2 regions of the Variovorax sp. LjRoot290 genome follow, and region 2 is predicted to be linked to the other one. Evidence: predicted binding sites of a transcription regulator. Region 2 holds the regulator's gene; the other holds the start of a gene.
The links. The regulator FNR, encoded in region 2, switches genes on or off when oxygen is low (the NO sensors DNR and NnrR bind a similar motif). The targets are predictions, from matches to a motif close to TTGATNNNNATCAA.
Positions count from the first base shown of each region.

Region 1: ubiM (5-demethoxyubiquinol-8 5-hydroxylase UbiM) is a predicted target of FNR. The motif match lies at 1,995-2,008, and genes of this name have one in related genera.

Region 1 is NZ_CAXURW020000002.1:35,904-39,864, forward strand. Features, by position in the region: gene ACSQ9A_RS29035 (YitT family protein) at 1-208, shown strand, start outside; gene ACSQ9A_RS29040 (bacteriohemerythrin) at 239-715, shown strand; gene ubiM (5-demethoxyubiquinol-8 5-hydroxylase UbiM) at 719-1,939, opposite strand; gene ACSQ9A_RS29050 (TraR/DksA family transcriptional regulator) at 2,108-2,464, opposite strand; gene ACSQ9A_RS29055 (hypothetical protein) at 2,646-3,395, opposite strand; partial or broken gene ACSQ9A_RS29060 (IS6 family transposase) at 3,810-3,908, opposite strand.
Region 2 is NZ_CAXURW020000002.1:1,625,648-1,629,608, forward strand. Features, by position in the region: gene ccoG (cytochrome c oxidase accessory protein CcoG) at 1-852, shown strand, start outside; gene ACSQ9A_RS36920 (FixH family protein) at 873-1,148, shown strand; gene ACSQ9A_RS36925 (hypothetical protein) at 1,154-1,399, shown strand; gene fnr (fumarate/nitrate reduction transcriptional regulator Fnr) at 1,380-2,096, opposite strand; gene ACSQ9A_RS36935 (sulfite exporter TauE/SafE family protein) at 2,309-3,022, shown strand; gene ACSQ9A_RS36940 (hypothetical protein) at 3,046-3,642, shown strand.

The DNA of each region.
Region 1 (3,961 bases), 1.6 Mb from region 2:
GGACAAGGCTCACGCCGTCGGTGATGCGTCCGGGACCGGCATACGCCATCACTTGGCGCAGGACTCGCGGCCCGGCTCGGGCAACCGGCCCTACCAAGGCGCCAGCCCACGAGTACGGAGGTCGCTGAGAGGTGCTGCAGGTGATGTGGGCGAATCGATTGATCAGTCGTTGAGCCACATCAAGGGGCCACTCGCCAGGCGCCGGTAGCCTTGTGTCTTCAGTATCAAAGGAGATCACATGGCTGCCCTGGATCGATCCGACGCACTCTCGCTCGACTTGCCCTTCATGGACCAGGCGTGCAAGGAGTTCTTCGGGCTCTTGGCGCTGGTTGACAAGGCTGACAACGCGCAGCTGCCATCGGCCTGGCGCGACCTGGTGGAGTGCGCCGCCGAGAATTTTGCGCGCGAAGACATCTGGATGCGAACGACCGGTTACGCATCGCGCAAGGAGCACGCGATCCAGCACCGCGTGGTGCTGGGGGTCATGCGCGAAGGTGCGTTGCAGGCCGAGGAAGGAAGGCTGCTGCAGGTGCGGGAGATGGCGCATCAGTTGAGAGACTGGTATGTCAAGCATGTGCAGACAATGGACGCCGCGCTGGCCCTCCACTTGCGCAGCGCACGATTCGAACCCGCGCCCGCCGACGTGCCGGCGCAGGCCTCGCTTCCCGTGTGGTCCGCGCTGCGTGCCGCCGTGGAGCACGGTGCGACGCATTGAGCGCTAGGGAGCCGCTCCGGGCAACTGCAGGCCGCCCTGGCCTGTGAGGCGCGCAGTGATCGCCGCCTTCAGCGGTGGCAGATGCTGGGCCGCGCGAAGGATCAGCTGACGTGCGAAGCGCTGCGGTGCGCCGGTGCTGGCATAGAGCTTCGCCACGGCATTCGTGCCGTGGTAGATCAGGGCCGAATCGCGACGATGCCTGCGTTCGTAGCCCGCCAGAACCGCGGCGGCGCCGATGTCCTGGTTGGCGGCGCGGGCTGCGCAGAGTGCGTGTGTGAGAGAGGTGATGCTTTGCAAGCCTAGGTTGTAGCCGTGGGCCGTGACCGGATGCATGCCGACGGCCGCGTCGCCGACCAGCGCGCTGCGCAGGGCCGCAAAGCGGCGGGCATACGCGGCAACGAGCGGGTAGGCGAAGCGCCGCCCGAGCAGTTGCATGCGGCCCAGCCGGCCGCGGAACTGGCGCTCCACCAGGGTCGCGAACGCACGTTCGGGCAATGCCAACAGCTGCGCCGCCGCGGCGGCGTCGGTGGTCACCACGACCGACGAGACATGGCCCGCAGCGGGCAGCACCGCGAGCGTGCGTTCGTAGCCGAAGCACTCATACGCGACGTCGTCATGTGGCAGGTCGTGCTGCATCCGGCACACGATCATGGTGCGGCCGAAGTCATGCATGTCGGCCGCGATGCCGAGCTGCCGGCGGGACCAGGAGAATCGGCTGTCCGCCGCGACGAGCAGGCGGCCGCGCAGATGGTGCGGCGCGCACGGTGAGGTGCCGAACTCAAGTTCCGCGTGCGTGGACAAGGTGCCGATGCGCAGCGCCTGCGCGCTATCCATCAGACGCAGTCCCGGGCGCTGTGCCGCAGCTGCAAAACTGACGCGGCGCAGTGCATGGTTCGGCACGATCCAGCCCAGAGCGTCGGCGCCGTGGCCGTGCGCGTTGAAGGACAGCGCCGAGCGCTGCCGATCGCCATCCATGACGCGCGCTTCCCGGATGCGCCCGATTTCTTCGGGCAAGAGGCGCTGCCAAAGTCCCAGTGCGCGCAACGTGGCCACGCTGGCGTGGGTCAGCGCGATGTCGCGTCCGTCCTCGGCCGGGGCGGCCAGGGCCTCGCGCGGCTGGGCGTCCAGCACGGTAGCGGTGAAGCCGGCGTCGGCCAGGGCAATGGCCAAAGCCAGCCCGGTCGGACCGGCGCCGACGATGAGGACGTCACGATCCTGCTGCATTCAGTTTCCTCCGTGGATGAGGAGCCGGATTGTGGGCGGCGCAGCAGCGCTCACCTTGACGGAGGTCAAGGGTTGGCGAAACGGGCCTTGGCGCCCGAAAGTTCAACACGCGGCGCTTCAGGTCGAGCGCCGTGGGCGAGGGCGAGTTTGGCTGCAATGCTCCAGCGTTCAGCGGGCCAGCCTGAACTGACAGGCGTGGCACCGGATGGCCGCCGGTTCGATCAGCATGCGTTCGCGCGCGATGACACGCTCGCAATCGAGGCAAAGCGCGTAGAGGCCCAGGGAGATGCGTTGGAGTGCCTGTTCGATATCCTGCAGCGTCGGCCGACGAACCTTGACGGCAGCGAAGGCCGTGACATTGCCGACTTCCCCAGCCGACGAAGGGCAGGGCTCGGAAGCCTGCGCGTCGGGCGCATGCTCGGCGCGGCCGTCGTGCAGCTGGGCGCGTTCGCTGAGCGCCCACCGCTTCAGGATGTCCAGACGCTCGATGAAGGACTGCAGATCTTCCGGCTTCATGTGGTTCATGCTGGCGGCTCGGGATGAGGTTGACTGGCCGCCAGTATCCGGATGTCCATTCGCCCGGGATTTGATCCGCGTCAAATTCCGCGTCGCCCCAAAACTCCGCGCAGCTGCCAGCGGGCGACCTTGTCCGTATCTGGCCTGACGGCGTGTGACAGCCGTTGGCCCAGGAGCAGCCCTCGGATTCTCACCTCCCAAGCTTTCCGAAAATCCGGCGGATAACCGCGTCTGCATCCGCGTCGAAGCAGCGCCCATGACTGAGCAAGATGCGGCGAGGCCGCCATGCGTGAAGTTTCGCGATGGCCGCAGCTGCCTTTTTCCGCTGCAACAACAGCGGCAGGCGCATCCCGAAGAACACCTGCCCGCGTGGGTAGTACATCCCGCTCATCCTCGTCAACGTTCGCCAAGGCTCGTCCATCTTGTCCAACTCGATGTTGATGATGGCGTCCGTCACGATGAGAGATTCTGATTCCCGGTGGAAGAAGATGAATTCCTTGAAGTAGCCACCCGGAAACAGCGTTTGGTCCAGTTCGTTCCGCCATTCGCCCGGCGGGTCCAGATCGAGGTCTCTCCCGAAACGGATCTCCACGCGCCGCGCTCTGCTCCTTCTGCGTACGCCCGGCGACGCCCATGCGACGGCATCCGGAAAGGCGTTCAACCACTCCCCAATGTTGGCATAGTGGAACTGGTTGGGGGAGATCAGATACCGGACAGTCCCGAGGTGCTCAAGCTCGTCTGCAAGCTTGCGATCGAACTTCGTCGGCGAGTGAAGGAAAAGATCGCCGTTCGAGAGGCGCACCACCGTCATGCGGGTGGTGAACGGTAGCGGCAGCCTGACGCCAGCCACGGTCAGGTATTCAAAGGGCCCGTCGACAACTCCGATGTTTGCCGCCACAGGCTTGTACACATTGATCGGCTCGTAAAGTGCTGCGCCCATGTTGCCGTCTCGGATACATCCTGCACGATTCTGGCAGCGCTTGACCCTGCCGACCTTCTTTGGGGCCCTAAGCCGCCGTACATGGCCGTTGGACGGCCCGCATACACGAAGGTCCGCAGGCGCGACACGGGAATGTTCGAATGTTCGGTGGCGCGCCGCGTGAAGATCCCGTGGCGCGCGGGCCCAAGCACCACACCGGATCAAGCACTTTCAGGACGGCTGAGCGAGTGCAAAGGGCCATGAGCGGACCCTCGTCTCGGGCTCCAACCTCCGCCCCTCGACGACGCTCTGCTGTCGAAGAATTACCCTTCGGAGCCGAATGAGCTACGCACTGCGAATATGGGAAGACCCGCAGCCGGCGCATCGTCGCCCGACATAAAGAGCACGCGACGTCCGCCGCTCGTGCGGGTCGGCGGCCATCATCTCCACCAAGTCGCGAAAGCTCAGCTTGAACCGCAGGTACCAGGGCTGGCCTTTGAACAGTTCGTCCATGCTCTGCAACCGCTGCGCCATCGACTCGCCACCGCAGGGGCGATTTGCACCGGGTGGTCGCGGGCCTGGCCTCG
Region 2 (3,961 bases):
ACGCGCATGGGTTCGTGGGAGGTGTTCTGGGTCTTCTTCTACGGCTTTGCGACCTACGGCAATGCGGGTTTCATGCGCGAGCAGGTCTGCATGTACATGTGTCCCTATGCGCGCTTCCAGAGCGCCATGTTCGATCGCGACACGCTGATCGTGAGCTACGACAGCGAGCGTGGCGAGCCCCGCGGGGTGCGTTCCAAGAGCAGCAATGCCCGCGCTCAGGGACTTGGCGACTGCATCGACTGTTCGTTGTGCGTGCAGGTCTGCCCGACCGGCATCGACATCCGCAAGGGGCTGCAGTACGAGTGCATCGGCTGCGGGCTCTGTGTGGACGCCTGCAACACCGTGATGGACAAGATGGCCACACCGCGAGGTCTGATCCGCTACGCGACCCAGAACGGCATGGCCGGCCATTGGACGCCGAGGCAGGTGCTGCGCCGCGTGCTGCGCCCACGGGTGCTGATCTACACGGGCTTGCTCGCTGCGCTGACGATGGGGGTGCTGGCGAGCCTGGTCGTGCGCATGCCGCTGAAGGTCGACGTGGTGCGCGACCGGGCTTCGCTCGCGCGCATCGTCGAGGGCGGCCAACTCGAGAACGTCTATCGCCTGCAGATCATGAACGCGACCGAGCAGGTACAGCGCTACCGCATCGAAGCCAGGGGGCTGGAAGGCTTGAGCGTGTCGCCGCCTGATCCGGTCGAGGTCGGTTCTGCGCAGTCGCGCTGGGTCGCGGTGCGCCTGCAGCTCCCCTACGGCAGCGCCACCGCGGGTTCCCACGTCGTGCACTTCGACGTGCGCTCGGCCGACGGCAGCGCGCAGGTGTCGGAGAAGGCGACCTTCCTGGTGCCTCGTTGAGTTGGCAAAGAGGAGACAAGATGGACGATCATGCGATGACTTCCCCGAAGAGCGAACCCTGGTGGCAGTTCCCGCTGCTGTGGATGGTGATGGCCGGGCCCGCGGTGGTCGTCGTCGCCAGCTTCGTGACGCTCTGGCTCGCCCTGCGCACGCCCGATCCGGTGGTGGCGCCAGACTACTACCGCCAGGGCATCGAGATCAACAAGCATCTGATCGAAAAGAAACTGATGCCCGCGCTGGCGGGCCGCAATCATGCGGCAACGCCTGATGCCGACCTGCCCGCACCCAGGCGCTGATGGTCATGAAGACGCGCAACTGGATGTCGATTCTCTGGCCCGCCTTTCTGCTGGCGAGCGCGGCCGAACTGCTGGTGTTTGCACTGGTCGACCCCGGCGACCTCCACTGGCGCGGCGAGGCCGTCGGCCTGTCCCGCCAGACAGTCTATGCGGCCGGCTTCTTCGTCTTCTGGCTGCTGGCGATAGGGTCGAGCGCGCTGACGCTGCTTTTGACCAGGCCGGCCTCCGAGATCAACAGCCGGGAGGATTGACGATGCGCCGGAGCGCCTCGGCGTCGACGATGCGAAGATTGCGCTTCTCCACCTCGACGATCCCATCCTCCATGAACTTGGAGAGCGTTCGGCTCACGGTTTCGAGGGTGAGTCCGAGGTAGCTGCCGATCTCCTCGCGGGTCATGCGCAGCACGAACTCGGAGCGCGAGAAACCGCGCGCGTGCAGGCGCTGCACGAGGTTGAGCAGAAAAGCCGCGAGGCGTTCCTCGGCCCGCATGCTTCCCAGCAGCAGCATCACCCCGTGCTCGCGCACGATCTCGCGGCTCATGATCTGATGCACGTGGCGCTGCAGCGCCGCGACCTCGCGCGACAGTTCCTCGATTCGGTGAAAGGGCATCACGCAGACCTCGGCATCCTCGAGCGCGACCGCGTCGCAGGTGTGCTGGTTGTTGACGATGCCGTCGAGGCCGATGATTTCGCCGGCCATCTGGAAACCGGTGACCTGGTCGCGCCCATCCTCGGTCGCCACGCGGGTCTTGAAGACACCGGTGCGGATCGCATAGAGCGAGGTGAAGGGCTCGCCGTTGCGAAAGAGCGTCTCGCGTCGTCGGACCTTGCGCCGCGTGGCCACGATCTCGTCGATGCGTTTCAACTCGCTCGGCTCCAGCCCCGCGGGCATGCACAGCTCGCGCAGGGTGCAACTGGAGCAGGCGACCTTGATGTGTTCGGCTTTCATGGAGGGCGTCGAGGGTTGCAGTGATTCTGTGACGCGGTGCGCCGCCCAGGCTTGATGCACATCAAGGATGACGGGTCGACCTGCCCGCATAGTGGGTCATTGCTTGCCAGACCCACCGCCGCAATGAACACATCTCTCGCCCTCGCCCCTGCCGATTCATCTCGCGTCCCGGCCGAGCACAACCGCACGCGCTTCTCGCGCATCGTCTGATCATGCAGACTGCGCTCGCCAGCACTGCGCTCCTGATGGGATTGGTCGGCGGGCCCCATTGCGTCGCGATGTGCGGTGCTGCCTGTGCCGGCGTGATCCGCATCGTGCGCGTGCCGGTGGATGGTGGTGTGGCGCCGCTTTCGGCGAGCCCTCCGGCCGTTTCCGCATCCGTCGCCTTCCATGCGGCCCGTATCGCGGGCTATACGGCTGCCGGGGCGGCCGCCGCAGCGGCGATGCAGAGCCTCGGGTTCGCAAGCGAACAGGTCGCGGCGTTGCGTCCTCTGTGGGTGCTGCTTCATGTGTTCGTGCTCGCCTGGGGCCTGGTGCTCGCCGCACTCGGGCGACAGCCACTCTGGGCGCACCGTATCGGGCGCGCGCTCGCGACGCGCCTGCGGCCGCTCACCGGTTCGATGGCCGGCGTGCTCGCGACGGGTGCGCTCTGGGTCTCCATGCCTTGCGGTCTGTTGTATTCCGCGCTGATGCTTGCCGGGCTGGCCAACGGACCGGCGCAAGGCGCACTGACGATGGCCCTCTTTGCCGTGGGCAGCGGCGTGTCGCTGGTTCTGGCCCCTTGGCTGTGGCAGCGCTTGCGTTCAGGTGCCAGCATTGCGCGCAAGGAATGGGGAACCCGGCTTGCCGGCGGCCTGCTTGCGGCAGTGGCAATTCAGGCGCTGTGGATCGACCTGAGTCATCAGATCGACATATGGTGCCGCTGAAGGGAGACACCATGAGACGCAACATGATCGCGCTGATCGGACTTTCGGCCGTCTGCGCCGCGCTCATGAGCCCTTGCGCTGCCCAGCAGCGCCCCGCGCAGCCAGACCTTCAGATGCAGGGCATGGCCGCCCATGACGTTGCATATCAGGCGGCTCTCGATGCAGCCTCGGCCACAAGAAACGCGTCCAAGGACGCCGCTGCGGCGTTGCTCAAGGCAAGAAGGTATGCAGCTCGGCCCTCTGATCGCCGCGTGAAGGCGGCCGGCGAAGCGGCACGAAAGACCGGGCTGTCCGCCCATCGCGCTTGGCAAAGGGCGCTTGTTGCAGCCGATCGCGCGACGAGCCAAAGCAAGACAGCGGCCGAGCATGCGGCGCAGGCGAGCGAACAAGCCTCTGTCGCCTGGAATCGGGCGCTCGAGCAGATCGAGGCGGCGTCCGACCAGTTCGCTGGGGCGAGCACGGCGCAAGCCAAGAGCGCCGCGAGCGCTGTCTACGAAGATCTCCGGACAGCGCGCGATGCCTTGCGCATGGCAGCAAAGGCGAGCCACGAGGCCGCTGAGGAATCATGGCGGGCGAAAAGGCGGGCGCTGAGCGGAGAGACAGCTTCGGCCGCGCCTTAGCGCCGGGTTAGCCTTCAATGGAGCACAAACCAGACGGCAGCGGCCCATGTGCATGCGAGTTTGGCAAACAGGGCGGCGGCGATACGCAGCGCGAAGCTGCAACCCCCGCGATGGCGGCCAGGGTACATCGGGTCACCGTGTTGGCGCTGACCGCGACCAAGGCGCCGCGCACGAAGTGATGGTCGGCAAGCGCCCGCCTATGCTGCAACGGCGAAGGTGCGCAGGCCTGCGGCGGCGCGCCGATCACCGTCGCCCTTGCGACCCCTTGCGACGTTCGCGCTCGAAGCCGAGCAGGAGCCCGATGCCCAACGCCACGGCC